3 regions of the Pseudarthrobacter sp. NIBRBAC000502770 genome follow, and region 1 is predicted to be linked to each of the others. Evidence: predicted binding sites of a transcription regulator. Region 1 holds the regulator's gene; each other region holds the start of a gene.
The links. Region 1 encodes LexA, which represses DNA repair genes until DNA is damaged. Its sites were predicted from a motif close to TCGAACANNTGTTCGA; they were not measured.
Positions count from the first base shown of each region.

Region 2: NIBR502770_RS17475 (shikimate dehydrogenase) is a predicted target of LexA. The motif match lies at 1,348-1,363, and genes of this name have one in related genera.
Region 3: NIBR502770_RS02695 (HNH endonuclease signature motif containing protein) is a predicted target of LexA. The motif match lies at 920-935, and genes of this name have one in related genera.

Region 1 is NZ_CP041198.1:956,536-958,800, forward strand. It holds gene NIBR502770_RS04710 (ATP-dependent DNA helicase) at 1-552, shown strand, start outside; gene lexA (transcriptional repressor LexA) at 600-1,334, opposite strand; gene NIBR502770_RS04720 (LysM peptidoglycan-binding domain-containing protein) at 1,692-2,042, shown strand; gene NIBR502770_RS04725 (histidinol-phosphate transaminase) at 2,104-2,265, shown strand, end outside.
Region 2 is NZ_CP041198.1:3,672,272-3,674,536, forward strand. It holds gene NIBR502770_RS17470 (bifunctional sugar phosphate isomerase/epimerase/4-hydroxyphenylpyruvate dioxygenase family protein) at 1-392, opposite strand, end outside; gene NIBR502770_RS17475 (shikimate dehydrogenase) at 392-1,273, opposite strand; gene NIBR502770_RS17480 (IclR family transcriptional regulator) at 1,428-2,265, opposite strand, start outside.
Region 3 is NZ_CP041198.1:499,813-502,077, reverse strand. It holds gene dcm (DNA (cytosine-5-)-methyltransferase) at 1-871, opposite strand, end outside; gene NIBR502770_RS02695 (HNH endonuclease signature motif containing protein) at 1,108-2,265, shown strand, end outside.

The DNA.
Region 1 (2,265 bases):
CTCGAAGCGCTCATCAAGGCCTCCAACGGGGGAGCGCTTTGCCTGTTCTCCTCGCGGCGGGCGGCCGGGGAAGCCGCCGATGCCCTCCGCCCGAAGCTCGACATGACTGTCCTCTGCCAGGGCGAGTCGACCATGACCGCCCTGGTCAAACAATTCGCGGACGAACCGGACACCTGCCTCTTCGGAACCATGTCCCTGTGGCAGGGTGTGGACGTTCCCGGTGGATCCTGCCGGCTGGTAGTGATTGACCGCATCCCGTTCCCGCGGCCGGACGACCCCCTCATGACGGCGCGTTCGCGTGCCGTGGCGCAGGCCGGCGGGAACGGTTTCATGTCTGTTTCGGCAACCCACGCTGCCATCCGGCTTGCCCAGGGGGCCGGCCGCCTGATCAGGTCAACCGGGGACAAAGGAGTGGTGGCAGTCCTGGACTCGCGGCTGGCCACCGAGCGCTATGCGGGATTCCTGCGCGGCGCCCTCCCGCCGTTCTGGGCCACCACTGACCGCGCCAAAGCGCTGGCAGCCCTCACCAGGCTGGGCGCCGACGCGTCCTGAGAACGGCCGGATAGCGCCTGCACGGATGCCGGGCAGGCGTGCGCAGGCTAGAGCGAACGCAGGACTGAGACGACCTTGCCCATGATGGTGGCATGGTCGCCCAGGATCGGTTCGTACTGGGTGTTCTGCGGCAGCAGCCAGGTGTGGCCGTCGCGCTGGCGGAAGGTCTTGACCGTCGCCTCGTCATCCAGCAGTGCAGCGACGATGTCCCCGTTGGCAGCGTCAGCCTGGCGCCGCACCACCACCCAGTCACCATCGCAAATGGCGGCATCCACCATCGAATCGCCGGCCACCTTCAGCATGAAAAGTTCGCCCTGGCCAACCAGCTGGCGGGGCAGCGGCATGACATCTTCGACGAGCTGTTCGGCAAGGATGGGGCCGCCGGCGGCAATCCGGCCCACCAGCGGAACCATGGCCGTATCCAGAGCAGTAGGCAGCTCCGTGACGGTGGCGCTGTCCCCTGCGGCTTGGGGCGCACGGGACGTGCCCGCACTCTTTCCCCCGCCGTCCAGCGTCAGCGGCATCAACACTTCCATGGCACGGGGCCGCTTGGGGTCGCGCCGAAGATAGCCCAGCTTTTCCAGCTGCGAGAGCTGATGGGTCACGCTTGACAGGCTCGCAAGGCCGACCGTGTCGCCGATTTCCCGCATGGACGGCGGATACCCGTTCTCGTTAACGGAGCGCTGGATGGTCTCGAGGATCTTCTTCTGCCGGGGAGTCAGCCCCTTGGTGGTCCTCTTGGATTGCGGGGCGGTCCTGCCCCCGGCGGCTGCTGCTGCCATATTCGCCATTGCCTTTCGCTTGCCGCCGGAACTTCCGCCGGGCGCTGTTTCCGCCGTGCCGGTGGAAGGACTCCCACTGTCATTGTCAGACCCTGCTGGTCAACTTCAGGAGTGGTTGTTCTTGGTTCCAAAACTAGGCCAGCCATAGTGCTTTTTCAAACATTTGTTCTAGCGAGTCTCGACAATGTTCGTTGATAGGTGCTAAAACTTAACCAGCAAAGTTCGAATATGTGTTCTAACCAGCAGATGCCTCCTTCGAATACCCGGCCGGAAGATGTGCCCGGCGGCGGTTTGGAACGGCAAGGGCGTTGCGGGCGGACACCCGGGCAGCACGGCAAGTCCAGGAGGGCTTAGTTCATGTCAGCTTTAACTCTTCACCAGGTTTCACCATCGCCTGCACCGCTGCGGCTCACCCGCCGGGGGAGGATCGTCCTGATTGGGGTCCCGCTTGTAGTCCTCGCTGTTCTCCTGCTGTCACTCGCCGGGTTCTTCCATTCCCCGGCCAAGGCCTCGGATTCGGTTGCGGACCTCGCGGTGACACCCACCGTTACCGTGACGGTGCAGCCCGGACAGTCGTTGTGGGCCATTGCCGGTACCGTCGCGCCGGGCCGGGACGCCCGCGACGTCGTGGCGGACATTGTCCAGCTCAACAACCTTGACGCCGGCACCGTCCTTCCAGGCCAGCAGCTGTTCGTTCCCACCCACTGAGGGGGAAGCCGCGGGAACCGTCACATTTTCCGGTAGTTGCCGCGGCAACTAAACTGTTCAGGTGAACCAGCAGCTAGAACGTCTGAACCGGCTTCCCCTCCGCAGCAACCTTCGCGGACTGACTCCCTATGGGGCTCCCCAGCTGAACGTCCCCATCCTGCTGAACGTCAACGAAAACACCCATGGGGTTCCTGCCGATGTGCGGGCCGCCATCAGCGCCGCC
Region 2 (2,265 bases), 1.7 Mb from region 1:
ACCTTGACGCCGTGGTCCCCGGCCAGGTTGGCGAGCTGTGCCAGTTGTTCGGCGCGGACGGCATCGTCGTCGATGGTGGCGGTGGCAACGTTCGAGCACACCAGGATGGTGTCCATGCCCAGGCGTGCCATGAGCTTGAACTTGGCCTCGGCGCGCCGGAGGTTGGCTTTGAGCAGGTCCGGGGTGACGCCGTCGAAGTCGCGGAAGGGCTGGTACAGGTCCAGGCCGAGCCCCAGGTCCGTTGCCATCCTGCGGACGTCCTCGGGGCTCAGGGGTGAGGTGACCAGGTCCTGCTCGAAGATCTCGATGCCGTCGAACCCGGCGATGGCGCAGGCCTGCATCTTTTCCTTCAGGGTGCCGGAGAGGCAGACCGTGGCGATTCCGGTGCGCATCAGGCGGCCACCTCCTCGGCGGCTACAAGGTCCAGGAAGTGGGAGCGCATGCGCTCCGGGTCAGCGTCCAGCCCGGTGAAGATCCGGAACGCGTCGGCGGCCTGGCCCACCGCCATGCGGCCACCGTCCAGGACCTCGCAGCCCTTGGCGCGGGCGCCGCGGACCAGTTCCGTGTCGATGGGGCGGTAGACAATGTCGGCCACCCAGTGCCGGGGCTCGAGCAGGTCCAGGTCCAGCGGGACGCCGGGGTGGGCTGCCATGCCAACGGGTGTGCAGTGCACCAGGCCGTCGGCCAGCGGCATCAGCTGCGGCAGCTCCGTCGTCGTGCGTGCCGCCACGGTGCTGTCCGGGAAGAAACCTGCCAGTTCGGCGGCGCGCGCTGCGGCGCGCTGCGGATCCATGTCCACCAGGTCCAGGGTCTTGACGCCTGCGCTGAGCAGGGCGTAGGCGACGGCGGAGCCGGCACCTCCTGCGCCGAGCTGCACCACGCGGTCCAGCCGCGCGCCGGGCAGGCCGGAGGCCAGGGCGGCGGCGAAGCCGGAAAAGTCCGTGTTGTGGCCGATGAAGCGGCCGTCCCGGATGACCACGGTGTTCACGGCGCCGAGCCGGCGGGCGTCCGGGCTGACCTCGTCCAGGTGCTGGAGGACCAGCTGCTTGCAGGGGTGGGTGATGTTCAGTCCGTTGAAACCCAGGGTGCGGGCACTCTGCAGGATGGCTCCCACCGCTTCCCCGGTCAACCCCAGTTCGAGCAGGTCGATGGGCCGGTACAGGTAGCGCAGGCCCTGCACGTCACCTTCCCGTTCGTGCATGGGTGGCGTGAGCGATGGCGTGACGCCGTCACCAACCAGTCCCACCAGGTAGGACTCAGTTCGAATGCTCATGCGTGCAGCTCCTTTGGTACGGCACCGGGCAGGCGCGGACCTCGGGCCGCGCTGCGGGGTGATAGGGATTACAGTACAACAGATGTTCACTTATCGCACTTATGTTCTTTATACGAACAAATGGGGGCGAAACGTTGTTGGGGCGCTGGGCCCGCTATCGCTGCGGCAGCCGGGCCGCAAGCTCGGCGGCGGCCTCCTGCAGCAGGGGAACATGGGCGATCAGGTCCTCAAGGTCCAGCCGGAAGACGGGAACAGCCGTTGCCAGTGACGCGAAGGCGTGGCCTTGGCTGTTGAGCAGCGGGACGGCAACCGCCCGCATGCCGGCCTCATTCTCTTCATCCATGACGGCGTAGCCCTGTCGGCGGACCTGGGCAATCTCGGCCCTGAACGCCTCCCGGTCCGTGATGGACTTCCCGGTCAGCGGCTCAAGCGGCAACTCCGCGAGGAGCTTTTCGCGCTCCCCGTCCTCGGCGAATGCCACCAGGGCCTTCCCGACGGCGGTGGTGGACAAAGATCCCAGGTGGCCGGGGTCGCTGGTCACCCGGAAGATCTGCGGGCCGTCCACTTTGCTGACGGTGAGGTGGTGGAGGCCGTCCCGGACGCTGAGGATGGTTGCTTCGCCGGTTTCGGCAGTTACCCTGCGCAATACCGGCATGGCCGTGCCGGCGAAACCGTGGTGGTTTGAAACACGCTGGCCCAGCTGGAAGATCCGGAGGCCGAGGTGGTAGCGGCGGCCATCCGGCTCGTAGTCCACGAATCCGTCGCGCGCCAGTGATCCGAGCAGCCGGTAGGTAGTGCTGAACGGCAGTTCCGCCCGGCGGGATATGTCGGCGGCACTTGCACCACGGGGCTCCTCCCCCAGCAGCACCAGCAGTCCCAGGGCTTTGCCCACCATGTCCGTCCGGTCCGCCGCCTTCTTTGTCCCCACCTTCTTCCCACCCTCGGGCTCTTCGGCCAGCGCGGCAGGGTCCGGCTGAACGTCGTCGTTCATT
Region 3 (2,265 bases), 460 kb from region 1:
TGACCTTCATCTCAGCATGATTGAAGTATTTGTCCCCGTCGTGCGGCAACACAGGCTCTGTTCCGTCAGTGCGATGAAGTATGTCTCCTAATTTGTGACTGGTCTTCTCCGGCAGGACCAAGTCATCCCATGTAAATTCAGTCTTCCTCGCGAAGCCAACAATTATGATGCGCTCGCGGTGCTGCGGAGTAAAATGTCCGCCATCGATCACCTTCTCGTAGACGTCGTAACCCAGCTCCTCCCGGAGCACAGCCATGATGATCTTGAAGGTATTGCCTTTGTCATGCGACTTCAGGTTTTTCACGTTCTCAAGAACGAACGCCGCGGGGCGGGTGGTTTTGATGATCTCCTTGAGCTCGAAAAACAACGTCCCCTGAGTCGGGTCTTCGAAACCGTGAGGGCGTCCTAGCGAGATCTTCTTGCTTACGCCGGCGATCGAGAACGGCTGGCATGGGAAACCGCCTAGGAGGACGTCGTGGGGCGGAACAATGGCTTGCTGGCCGACGATGTCTCCGATGAACTCATGCCCGTCGCCAAAGTTCACCGTGTACGTCTTCTTAGAAAATGGATTCCATTCCGACGTGAAGACACATCGGCCACCGTGCCTCTCGAAGCCCTGACGGATCCCACCTATCCCGGCAAATGTGTCGATGAACGTGAAGTCAGGGTCCTCATGGAGCTGGATTGAGGACGGCGTCATGAGTGATTCCAGCGCGGCACCCACGAATGATTTGGGTGTCGTCTCTCCCGCAGCCCACCGCGCCACAGTCCTAGTCTCCACGCCCAGCGCTGAGGCCAGTTCGGTTTTCTTAAATCGCTGTAGCGCCTGGGTGAGAAGTATTTGGACCTGCTCGGCAGAGTGTGTCGTCATGATGACATCGTGTCAGGTATTTGACCCAGAGCGAGGAAGGCGCGCCGGTCGAACACGCCTTCGAGCCGTGCCTCAGCATAAACGTCATGGCCAAGGAGTCTTGTACCCGTGACGCGGAACACCCCCACGGGCGGCAGCGCCATCGGCCGATTGCCCTGACCGCCTCTGGGAGGCGTGGCGCCCCTAGGATTCTGGCGGAGTAAAACCATAGAGTTGAGCGTGGAGGTGTACGACTGATGGCTGGCATCAAAATTTCAAAGAAGATTCGGGATGCCTTGACCGCTGAGGAGCGGTCCGGGCTAGAGGATTTTCTGTGGGACAAGTCTGCGGGTTTCTGCCACCTATGCAGGAGGATGATGAACCAAGCCACGGACGACATCGAGCCTGACCATGACAGTCCCGATGGTGAGGGGGGCGCAACGTCAAGAGACAACCTGAACCTCGCACACGAGTCATGTAATCGTGCCAAGCGAAATTACCCGACAGTGGATGTGAGGCCCTGGTTGGAGCTAAAGGCGTTCGCCCATGAGCGGGGCGGCGTCGTGAAGTACTCTGACCTTTTTGAGCACTTCGGGTATGAGGTTGCGGAGTCGCACCTTGAGTGGCAGGCCGGAGACAAACAAGCGAAGTGGCATCTGCCTAACGGAGACATAGTGGGGTCTGTCGTCTTTCGCGAGGTTGACGGCAGGGGCGAATCGTTTGAGTACACCTTCCTCGAGGTCCCCCGCGAGGCAATCTATAACGATGATGAGTGCCAGCCGCGCACAATCAAGATCCCGCAGGCGTGGGCGATTTATGCTGACACCCAGGGAAACCCACTGCACGAGCCGCCGAGTTGCCGTCTAATACGTAAGGAATCCGGCAAGATTCAGCTAGCTATGTTCGATGGACAGCACAAGAGCGTAGCGATGTGGATGCATGGCCGAAAGACTAGCGTCATTAAGGTCTACCTCGACTTGGACAAGGACAAGACAATCCGGCTTGTGGGGTCGATCCAGTCACGCATTAAAAAACTTCCACTTTCCAGCTTTGAGAATGCCATGAAGATGGGAGAAGAGTGGTCTGCTCGGGCAGTGGAGTATGAGGAATCTGTTGGTGCGGAATACGCCTCGGAGGCGGGCCTGATCCAGTGGCTGCCACCCCAAGACAGAAAGCGCGCTAAAGACGCTGCCCAAGCGCAGTTACTAAAAGACGTGCTTCAGTTGGAGGGACTGAAGTTGCTCGAGTTTGTAATCCGTGATGGTAGGGAGAGGGCGGCACATCACTCGATAACCGAGACAGCCTTCAAGCAAAAGCTAGTTGCCAACCTCCGCCATATGTCACCACTGTCCGAGATGGGTGAGGAGTGGCAAAAGGCCCGAGCGAGAGAGATAGAAAATATCCGCTTTGCGTTA